2 regions of the Rhizobium zaerense genome follow, and region 2 is predicted to be linked to the other one. Evidence: riboswitches for the same ligand, from Rfam matches in the RefSeq annotation. Region 2 holds a riboswitch; the other holds the start of a gene.
The links. A riboswitch is a leader RNA that binds a small molecule or an ion and turns the genes downstream of it on or off. The one in region 2 is predicted to bind thiamine pyrophosphate.
Positions count from the first base shown of each region.

Region 1 (5,556 bases), on a different replicon from region 2:
GGAAAAAGATCGAACAGCGATTCGAGGAAGCCAAGCACGTTGACATTGCCGATGCTGTAATAGACCAGCCGGCCCTGACGGCGCGTGTGGACCAGGCCTTCGAGCCTTAACCGCGCCAGTTGCTGCGAGACCATTGCCTGCTGTATGCCGAGGATATTTTCGATTTCACTCACCGTCCGCTCCTCGTTCGCCAGTATGCAGAGGATCAGAAGTCGCGTCTGGTGCGCTAGCGCTTTCAGCAGATCGCTCGCCTCGTCGGCTTTTCCAGCGAGTTTGTGCAATTCCTGGCCGGTGATCCCCGGCTCGGGTTTGGGCAACGGCATTCTGGATCTCGGAAGAGAGGCGATGAGGTAGATCAGCACAATAGCATATTCGCAAATGCGAATTGGTCAAAAGTGATGAAATGCCAAAAAAGGTCCAAGCAAATCAGCAGATAAGCTGACCGCCGTTGATTTCGATCACCTGTCCGGTGATGTAGCCCGAGAGCGAGGGAGCCGCCAGGAACAGATAGGCGGGAGCGCAGTCCTCCGGCGTGCCGAGCCGCTGCAGGGGGATGGATTTTCTCGTCTGCTCAAGCTTTTCGCGGGAGGAATACCGTTCATGGAAATCCGTCTCGATCGTTCCTGGCGACACGCAATTGACGCGGATTCCGTCCGGTGCGAGCTCACGGGCAAGCGCCTTGGAATAAGTCGCAACGAAGGCTTTCGAGGCCGAATAGATCGAAGAACCGGGGCTGCCGCCGGTCAGCGCCGAAATCGAAACCGTGTTGACGATGGCAGCGGCTTCAGCCGTCTTCAATGCCGGCAGCAGCGCCCGCGTCAGCGCCACCACCGATGTTTGGTTGAGCCGCACGACCGCCTCATATTCTGCGTCGGTGAGTGTGGCAGCGGGAAAACGGCCAAGCATGGTGCCGGCATTGTTGACGAGCACATCGACCTTGTCGAAGAAGGCGAGAGCATCTTCAGCAAATTGCGCTGCCCCGCCGGCCGCGGAGAAATCGGCGTGCAGCAGCAGCGCCCGTCTTTCCGATTCAGCCGTCAGCAGGAAATCCGGCAGGTCGCGTCCCGGCTTTCGCCCGGTATGGACGATCACCCTCGCACCGCAGTCCAGGAACTGCCGGGCCACCTCAAGGCCGATGCCGCGACCGGCGCCGGTAACGACCACATTGCGATTTTCGAATAGTCTGGGATGGAACACGAAGCCGTCCTCCTCGCGGACAGTGCCGCCGGTTGCGTCATTCGCCCTTAACATATGAGCGCGCCGACCGAAAGAAAGGCGCGCATCCATCTTTCCGGCAAGGCTTCCGGCGGAAGAGGGTTAGCTTTCGGCCTCCAGAAGCCGCGCGCCTGGCCCTTCCTTGCCCAGCCGGTCGCAGGGATTGCGCAACGGACAGCTTTCGATCGACAGGCAGCCGCAGCCGATGCAGCCGGTCAGACGGTCGCGCAGCAGGCTAAGCCGCCTGATTCGCGCGTCGAGATCATCCTTCCAACGCGCCGACAGCGTCTGCCAGTCGGCGACGGTCGGCGTGCGCCCCTGCGGCAGGGACGTGAACGCCGCCTGGATTTCCGAAAGCGGAATGCCGACACGCTGCGCCACCTTGATGATGCCGAGCCGGCGAAGCACGTCGCGCCCATAGCGCCGCTGATTGCCGCGGGAGCGGATGCTCGAGATCAGCCCCTTGGTCTCGTAGAAATGCAGCGCCGAGACGGCCAAGCCGCTGCGCTCCGCCACTTCGCCGACCGTCAGGAGCTTGCCGAGCGGCGCTGCAGAAATTGTATCCATCGCCTCTTGACCTCAATATTAGTTGAGGTTTTATAACCCTTGCTCCCGCAATCGTAAAGTCCAATCGCAACAAGGAGCGACGCATGCAAACACCCACCAGGCTGGCTGTCATCTATGGGAGCACGAGAGAGGGCCGCATCTGCGACCGGCTGGTCAAATGGCTGACGCAGGAACTCCTCCGCTTCCCGCAATTTTATATCGACATCATCGACCCATTGGATTTCGCGCTGCCGGCCAACCGTGACATGACGCACCCCGAAATCGACAGGCTCGCCGGACGACTTGGCATGGCCGACGCCTTCATCATCGTCACGCCGGAATACAACCACAGCTTCACCGCCTCGTTGAAGTCGATCATCGATTTCTTCTTCGAGCCCTGGCAGGGCAAGCCGGTCGCCTTCGTTTCCTATGGCGGCATATCCGGCGGCCTGCGCGCCGTCGAACAGCTGCGGCTCGTCTTTGCCGAACTCCACGCCGTCACGATCCGCGATTCGGTGAGCTTTGCCGCACCTTGGAACCGCTTCGACACGGACGGGCGGCTCGACAATCCCGCCGATGCACTGCGTTTGCTCGATCGGATGATGGCGAGGCTGGAATGGTGGACGCGGGCACTCGTCACTGCCCGTAGCGATCGTCCTTATGCCGGAATAGAGCGCCGCGTGTCTTTTCAGACGCGCTAAGGGCGCTCTATCACTTTGAATCTGCGCATGATCCTTTCCGAAAATCGATTCCGATTTTCGGGGTTATGCGCCAGCCGCCTGAGGCAGGAAGCTCCGGTTCCGTTCCCGGCAGGTACGGAACCATTGGGAACACCCGGGCAGGACCTCCGTCCGGGTGTTTTCCGTCACCTCGGCTTCGTTCCGACCGCGCGGACGGGTTCGCAATTTTGCTGTTGCGGGGAGAAAACCCCGGTGATAGTTTCCGCGCAAATAACAGGGGAGCTCCGTATCGCCGGGGCTGAGATGTGAGGCGCAAGCCTCTGGACCCTTCAAAGCTGATCTGGGTAATGCCAGCGGAGCGAGGTTCAGATGTTCTCAGGCGCACAAGTGTCACTCTATCCGATGTCCGGCAATTTCGTCGGCATCATTCTCGATGCCGTCAAGGCGCTCGATCCCTATCGCGACCGGCTGCGCATCGAGACCGATGACATCTCCACACTGCTGGTCGGCCCGCCTGACATCCTCTTCGCCGCCATGCACGATCTTTTCGTCGCCGCCGCAAGGACCGGCGAACATTGCGTGCTGTCCGCCGCCGTTTCACGCGGCTGCCCCGGCGAGCCCGACGACGCCATCTGCGGCGTCAACCCTTCCCCCGGTCAGGCGGAGCCGCTTGCCGAGCGCATAAGAGCCGCACTTGCCGCCGTTGACATCACCACGGAGAGCGGACAGCCGACCGCTGCGCAATTCTCGCTCTACGTCATGGGCACCGGTACCCATATGGACGAGATCTATGGCTGCATCGACTTCCTGAAGCGCTCCGGCACTTTCGACCGCGCCAAAAATTTCTGCACCAGGCTTTCCGGCGATGCCAGCGCGGTCTTCGCCACCATTCGCGAGGCCTTCTTTCGCTTCGGCGACCCCGAAGGGCATGTGACCCTCGACATCACGGTGTCGGCCAATACAGCGCCGCGCGTCTTTTCGGACGCGCAAAGGACGCTATAGCACCTTGAATTTGCTCCCGACGAAAGCTTGAAATCGAACGCTGATGACACTGTCAAACCCATCGGATTCGCGCCTTGCCGCGCTCAGCGCCGCTCTCTACCGGGGCATACCCGCCTTGCTTGCCGGTTGCGTTTTTTTGGCGGCGTGGGAACTCTATGTCGATCTTTCCGGCATCAAACCATCCATCCTGCCGGCGCCCTCGCGCATCGTCATCCAGGGCTGGCTGAACCGCGAGGCGCTGATCGCCAATACCTGGCCGACGCTCGGCGCGACACTCGGAGGTTTCGCCCTGTCGCTTGGCTTCGCCTTCGCCGCCTCGATCCTCATGGATTTCATGCCCTTCATGCGCCGGGCATTGCTGCCGATCTTCATCACCAGCCAGACCCTGCCGCTGGTGGCGATCGCGCCCCTCGTCGTCCTCTGGTTCGGCTTCGGCCTGTTGCCGAAGATCCTGCTGGTGGCGCTCGTCACCTTCTTCCCACTGCTCGTCGCCTTGCTGCAGGGTTATGAATCGACCGACCGTGACATCGCCGAATTGCTGAATTCGATGAAGGCGAGCCGCTGGCGCGTTTTCTGCCTGGCACGGCTCCCCTCCTCGCTGCCCTATTTCTTCGCCGGTCTGCGGATCTCGATCACTTATGCCGTGGTCGGCGCGATCTTTGCCGAATATGCCGGCGCCGCCCGCGGCCTCGGCATCTATATCCTCAATGCCAAGAACAATTTTCGCCCCGATCTCGTGCTCGCCGCCGTTATCGTCAGCGCCGTGCTGACACTCTGCCTCTTCGCAGCGACGCTGATCATCCAGCGCCTCGTCATGCCCTGGCAACCAGCCGGGGAGCGGCGGCGATGAGCGATAGAATGGTTGAACTCAGCAATATCTCGAAGTCCTTCGACGGCATGAAGGTGCTGGACGATATTTCGCTCGCTGTCGAGAGCGGCGAGTTCGTTTCGATCGTAGGCCCATCCGGCTCCGGAAAATCGACGGTCCTTCGATTGCTGACACAGGCGCTTCGGCCCGATTCCGGCACTATGCTCTTCAACGGCACGCCGCTGGAACAGGCGCCGCATTCCTTTGCGTTCATGCCGCAGCGCGATGCGCTGATGCCTTGGCGCCGGATCATCGACAATGCGGCACTCGGCCTTGAGGTGCACGGTATGAGCCGCCGCGCGGCCCGCGCCGCCATCGCGCCTCTGTTCGAGCGCTTCGGCCTCGCCGGCTTCGAGCATCGCTACCCCTCCGAACTGTCCGGCGGCATGCGCCAGCGCGCCGCGCTGCTGCGCACCGTCGTCCAGACCCAGGACATGCTGCTGCTCGACGAGCCTTTCGGCGCGCTGGACGCGCTGACACGCATGCAGATGCAGGAATGGCTGCAGGGCATGTGGACCGAACATCGCTGGACGGCGCTGCTGATCACCCACGACGTTCGCGAGGCCGTGTTCCTCTCCGACCGGATCTACGTACTTTCGGCCCGTCCGGCGCGTATCATCCGCGAATTCCGCGTTCCCCTGCCCCGTCCGAGAAGCATTGCCGATCTCGGCTCTCCGGCGGCCCAGGCGATCGAAACCGAAATCCTGCAAACCCTGCTTCATCCGCTGGAACAGGATGATTTTGGGCCGGTCGGCCTAAAATCTGAATCCTGTTCTAATTTAAAGAGTTAGAGCATGATGTCGTCCGAAAACCGCTCACACTTTTCGGCATCATGCTCTAGAGACCTGAGGAGGTCACCATGCTGCTTCTCACCCGTCGCCAGACGATCTTCGCCGCCATCGCGGCAAGCCTCGCCGGCCGCACCGCCTTCGCCCAATCGGCGCCCGCAAAGGTCCGCATGGCGCTCGACTGGACACCCAACACCAACCATATCGGCATCTATGTCGCCAAGGCGAAGGGCTTCTATGCCGATGCCGGCCTCGATGTCGAAATTCTTCCCTTCACCGATACCAGCGCCGGAACGCTGGTGTCCAACGGCGTTGCCGATTTCGGCATCAGCAGCGAGATCGAAACCCTCACGCAACGCGCTGGCGGCGGTGACGTGAAGATGGTCTACGGCGTCGTCCAGACGGAAACCGCACGCCTGATCTTCAAGGGCGGACGCGACGACATCAAGAGCCCGAA
Region 1 covers NZ_CM132690.1:831,051-836,606, reverse strand. The annotation lists gene ACS4RR_RS04075 (ArsR/SmtB family transcription factor) at 1-323, opposite strand, end outside; gene ACS4RR_RS04070 (SDR family NAD(P)-dependent oxidoreductase) at 427-1,197, opposite strand; gene soxR (redox-sensitive transcriptional activator SoxR) at 1,318-1,782, opposite strand; gene ACS4RR_RS04060 (NADPH-dependent FMN reductase) at 1,866-2,462, shown strand; TPP riboswitch at 2,707-2,820, shown strand; gene ACS4RR_RS04055 (YkoF family thiamine/hydroxymethylpyrimidine-binding protein) at 2,811-3,443, shown strand; gene ACS4RR_RS04050 (ABC transporter permease) at 3,487-4,293, shown strand; gene ACS4RR_RS04045 (ABC transporter ATP-binding protein) at 4,290-5,102, shown strand; gene ACS4RR_RS04040 (ABC transporter substrate-binding protein) at 5,171-5,556, shown strand, end outside.
Region 1: another riboswitch for thiamine pyrophosphate. It lies ahead of ACS4RR_RS04055 (YkoF family thiamine/hydroxymethylpyrimidine-binding protein); the one in region 2 lies ahead of thiM (hydroxyethylthiazole kinase).

Region 2 (5,556 bases):
TCGACGCCTTCGAGCTTGGTCGATTCCGCCGAAACCGCGTTGAAGTCGCCGATCTTCATGAAGGGTGCATCGGCATAGATCACCTTCTGGACATCGGCCCAGAGCGCCACGCGCTTCTTCGGATCGACTTCCGATGTAAAGGCATCGACGGCGGCCTTGCGGGCCGGCGTATCCCACCAGCCCGGCGAACTGGTCGAGAGCGAGCCGATCAGCGCCGGCTCCGGCAGGAAGGGGCTATGGGTGATGTAGATATCCCAGAGCTTCGGATCGGTGCGCCGCTGCGTCAGCGTCGCCCAATCCACAACCTGCATATCGACGGTGAAGCCGGCAAGCTTCAGATATTCGGCGGCGACCTGCGCCATCTTGTAATGGAATTCGTACTGGCGGCTGGTCAGGATGCGGATCGGCTCGCCATTATAGCCGGCCTTCTTGGCGGCGGCCGCCGCCCCTTCCGGATCGGCGACATTATAAGCGCCTTCGACGCCGGCATCGGTCGACCAGGCAAAGGTCTTCGGATAGATCGCGCCGTCGAGCGCATAGAAATCCTTGCTGCCGAAGGCGGCGGCCAGCATGTCTTCCATGCTGAGCGCCTGGCGGATCGCCTTGCGGACCTCGACATTCCCGGCAATACCTTCCTTCGTGTTGAAGACGAAGACCGGATAACCGAAGGGCTTGAGGATGATCGGCTGCGAGGCGGTCGAAGCCTTCAGCTTGTCGTAGGATTCGACGGGGATCGAGTCGACATAATCATACTGGCCGGAAACAGCGGCTTCGACGCGGGTGTTCGGATCCGGCACCGGCACGAAGCGGATCTCATCGAGATATTGATGACGGGCGCCGCCATAACCATTGCTGTCGCCTTCGCGTGACTTATAGGCATCGAAACGGACGAGCTGGATATACTGGTCGGCCTTGCGCTCCTTCAGCATGTAGGGACCGGTGCCGATGAAGTCCTTCATCGGCTCGTCCTGCTTTTCCGACGGGATGATGATCGCGGCCGAATTGTTGAAGGCAAGCAGCGAGGTCAGCGGCGCATAGGGCTGCTTCAGCGCAATCTTGACGGTCGCCGGATCGACGGCGGTGACGGATTCGATGAAGCCAGCCACCTGCTTGCCGCGCGAAGCGATCTTCATCCAGCGGCCAAGCGAGGCGACGACATCTTCCGAGGTCATATCGGTATTGTCGTGGAACTTGATGCCGGTTCTGAGCTTGATCGTATAGGTTTTGCCGTCGGCGCTGATCTCAGGCAGGCTTTCGGCCAGAAGCGGCGTGACGTTCCAGCTCTTGTCGAAGGTGTAGAGCGTTTCGAAAATGTGCTGCGTGACGATGCCGACCAGATCGGCCGTCGACGACATCGGATCGAGCGTCGGCGGTTCGCCAATCGTCGCGACGTTGATGACGCCACCCTTTTCCTGGGCAAGGAGTGTCGAAGGCAGGGCGACGAGTGCAGTGCCGAGAAGGAATGCGACCAGTCTTTTCATGTGAGAGCTCCCGTTTAGTTCCACAATTATGTAATTCATCTTTTTGTAACAGAATAGGAGATGGATCGATCCTGTCAAGCACGAGCGACGGATTATGCTAGGGCGGATAGCCGGACGCCGGAAAAACACACAATCTTCGGCTGCGCCGGCCTGCACCACGGCCGCGCATTATGCCAAGGTGAGGCGATCGCCCTGCGGTGAGGCTTCAACGGAACGGGAGAACAGGATGAGCATCGACTTCAATGACGGCAAATGGCTGAACGAGCCCGCACACTGGCAGGCGAACGAAGCCGGCCTTACCTTGACCACCGATGAGAAAACCGATTTCTGGCGAGAAACCCATTACGGCTTCACCCGCGACAGCGGCCATTTCCTCGCCTTTCCCACCACCGACGGCTTCACCGCGCAGATCCGCGTCCAGGGCGAATTCCGCACCCTCTACGACCAGGCCGGCCTGATGGTGCGCATCGACGAGAAACGCTGGATGAAAACAGGCGTCGAGTTCACCGACGGCGAAGCCTTCCTCAGCACCGTCGTCACCGACGGCAAATCCGACTGGTCCGTCGCTCAGCCCTTCCGCGAATTGGAAGATTTCCGCATCCGCGTGACGGTCGCCAACGGCGCGATGCGCATCCAGGCTTCACGCGACGGACGCCGCTGGCCGCTACTGCGGTTAGCGCCCCTCCCGGCTGCCGAGCGCTACGAAGTCGGCCCGACCGCCTGCACGCCGGAGCGCAGCGGGCTGAGGGTGCGGTTTTCGGAGTTTTCGATTGGGCCGGCGATTACCACCGATCTTCATGACTTGAGCTAGCGGATTTCGATGTCGTATTCTCGACGGCAATATACGAATCCAGATAGTGGAGTCCAAGAGGCACCCCGGCAGAGATTATCCGCGGGGTGCGCATCTCTTAAAATCGTTCATCGTCATCGCGCGGCGCAGCCGCAGGACTGTCATTTTCGAGATGACATCCGCCCCGTTCTCTGCGAAAAAGGGCGTGATGAGAGACAGGGGCGTTCGTCGACAGACGGGCTGAGAAGCACCCTTCGAACCTGAACCGGATAATGCCGGCGGAGGGAGTCGCTCGGGGCCGCGGCACCGTCCGCATGAACCGCCCCGTGCCCGCCCCCGCCTGAAAGGGGCCATATGCAGACCAGGACCACACCAGGAGCGATGCTGAAGGCGATGCGCGAGAAGCCGCCGCTCGTTCAGTGCATCACCAATTACGTCGCCATGAACATCGCCGCGAATGTCCTGCTTGCATCAGGCGCCTCGCCCGCCATGGTGCATGCCGCGGAAGAAGCCGGCGAATTCGCCGCGATCGCCAGCGCTGTGACAATCAATATCGGCACGCTGTCGACGCAATGGATCGACGGCATGCAGGCGGCTGCGAAGGCGGCGACATCAGCCGGCAAACCCTGGGTGCTCGATCCGGTCGCCCATTATGCCACCGCCTTCCGCCGCAATGCGGTCGCCGAACTGCTGGCGCTGCGCCCAACCATCATCCGCGGCAACGCGTCCGAGATCATCGCGCTTGCCGGCGGAGAAAGCCGCGGCCAGGGGGTCGACAGCCGCGACCCGGTCGAGCAAGCGGAAGGTTCGGCGCGATGGCTTGCCGAGCGGCAGCGGGCGGTCATCGCCGTAACCGGCGCCGTGGATTTCGTCACCGACGGCGAGCGGGCCGTGCGCATCGAAGGCGGATCGGTCCTGATGCCGCAGGTCACGGCACTCGGCTGCTCGCTCACCTGCCTCGTCGGCGCCTTTGCCGCGACGGCACCTCAGGATATCTTCGGCGCGACGGTCGCAGCCCTTGCAACCTTCGCCATCGCCGGCGAGGAGGCCGCCCTTGGGGCGGCCGGCCCCGGCTCCTTCTCCTGGCGCTTCCTCGATGCGCTGGCCGCGCTCGACGCCGAAACGCTGGATGCCCGGGCAAGGATATCAGCCGCATGAAGGCTTTCGACCTTTCGCTCTATCTCGTCCTCGACCCCGATCTCTGCGCCGGGATCGGCATGGTCGAAACAGCGCGCCTTGCCGTTGCCGGCGGCGCCACCATGGTGCAGTTGCGTGACAAAAATGCCGGCACCATCAGGATGATCGAGACCGGCCGCGCCTTGAAACAGGCGCTGGATGGGACGGGCGCGCTTCTCATCGTCAACGATGACGTCGAGGCGGCCATCGCCATCGGCGCCGATGGCCTGCACATCGGCCAGGAGGATATGGATGCGCGCAGAGCGCGGGCCATGGTCGGTGCCGAGATGATCCTTGGCCTGTCGGTCGAGAGCGAGGCGCTTGCGAACGCCGTCGATCCTGGCTTGGTCGACTATACCGGCGTCGGGCCGGTGTTTGCGACACCGACCAAGGCCGATCACAAGCAGCCGATCGGCTTTGACGGCCTTGCAAGGCTGGTCAAGGCCTCGCCGGTGCCATCCGTCGCGATCGGCGGGCTCAAGGTAGATCATGTCGGCCAGGTGTTCGCCGCCGGCGCCCGGGGGCTTGCCGTCGTCTCCGCCATCTGCGGTTCGCCCGACCCCGAAGCGGCCACCCGCCGCATCGCCGCAGAAATTCGAAAGGCCCGCGCATGATCCGCAACGTTCTCTCGATCGCCGGCTCCGATCCCTCCGGCGGCGCCGGCATCCAGGCCGACCTCAAGGCCTTTTCCGCCCGCGGCGTCTACGGCATGGCGGTGCTGACCGCGCTGACGGCGCAGAACACGCAAGGGGTGAGCGGCGTGCATCTGGTGCCGCCGCAATTCGTCGCCGATCAGATCAATGCCGTCTTTGCCGATGTGCGCGTCGATGCCGTCAAGATCGGCATGATCGCCAATGCCGGCATCGCCGACGCCGTTGCCGGTGCGCTGACCGACCACCGCGACATTCCGATCGTCATCGACCCTGTCATGATCGCCAAGGGTGGAGCCGCCCTACTGGCGCCCGAAGCGGTCGACGTCCTGACCCGCCGGCTGCTGCCGCTTGCCACGCTTCTGACCCCGAACCTGCCGGAAGCCGCCGCCCTGCTGCACCAGCCGGTCGCGACAAACCGCGCTGACATGGCGGCGCAGGCCGAGCGCCTGCTGGCGCTTGGCCCGGTCGCGGTGCTGGTCAAGGGCGGCCATCTCGACAGCGACGAGAGCCCTGACGTGCTTGCTACCGCCGCCGGTCTGCACTGGTTCGAAGCCAGGCGCGTGCCGACCAAGAACACCCACGGCACCGGCTGCACGCTGTCCAGCGCGCTGGCGGCCGAGCTTGCCAAGGGCGCTTCGGCGCGGGAGGCCGTCGCCATCGCCAAGGATTACCTCGCCGGCGCGGTCGCGGCTGCCGGCTACCTCACCGTCGGCTCCGGCCATGGACCTGTCCAGCATTTTCATGCACTCTGGAAAGGCGGCGAATAGGCACTCGCTCAACCAAACATGCCGACCGAAACGGCCGGCCATTGGGCGAGCTTTACAAGAGCTGGGCGGACCCGTCGGTGCGGATGATCTGAAGCCGGCTTGCTGGCCTCGTCGCCTGCCCTATGCTAGGGGACAGTCCCTTTCATAAGAGGCGAAGCCGTCATGCTGCCATGGATCCAGCTCGATTCCGCGACCATTCCCGGTGAATACGGCGAATTGCGGCTGAAGCGGCGCGGCAGCGAGTTCTCGATCATGCTCGGCGCCAACGAGCTGATGAACAGCCGTCTCAGCGGCTCGGAGGAGGCACTGGCGACCCTTTCCTGGGATCGGATCAAGGCGCACCCGAAGCCGCGGATCCTGATCGGCGGCCTCGGCATGGGCTTCACCCTGCGCGCCGCCCTCGCCGTCCTTCCCGAAGATGCCGGCGTCACCGTCGCCGAACTGGTGCCGGCCGTCGTCGCCTGGGCACGCGGGCCGATGACCGAGGTCTTCAAGGGCTGTCTCGACGATCCGCGGGTCGGCATCCATCAGGGCGATGTCGGCGACGCGATCCGCACCGGCAAGGCCGCCTATGACGCCATTCTGCTCGATGTCGATAACGGTCCTGATGGCCTGACCCGCAAATCCAACGACCGGCTCTACGATTTTGCCGGCCTTCGCGCCGCCGGCGACGCGTTGCGCCCAGGCGG
Region 2 covers NZ_JBPWQY020000005.1:269,745-275,300, reverse strand. The annotation lists gene ACS4RR_RS32185 (ABC transporter substrate-binding protein) at 1-1,481, opposite strand, end outside; gene ACS4RR_RS32180 (DUF1349 domain-containing protein) at 1,708-2,292, shown strand; TPP riboswitch at 2,479-2,575, shown strand; gene thiM (hydroxyethylthiazole kinase) at 2,626-3,429, shown strand; gene thiE (thiamine phosphate synthase) at 3,426-4,061, shown strand; gene thiD (bifunctional hydroxymethylpyrimidine kinase/phosphomethylpyrimidine kinase) at 4,058-4,867, shown strand; gene ACS4RR_RS32160 (spermidine synthase) at 5,030-5,556, shown strand, end outside.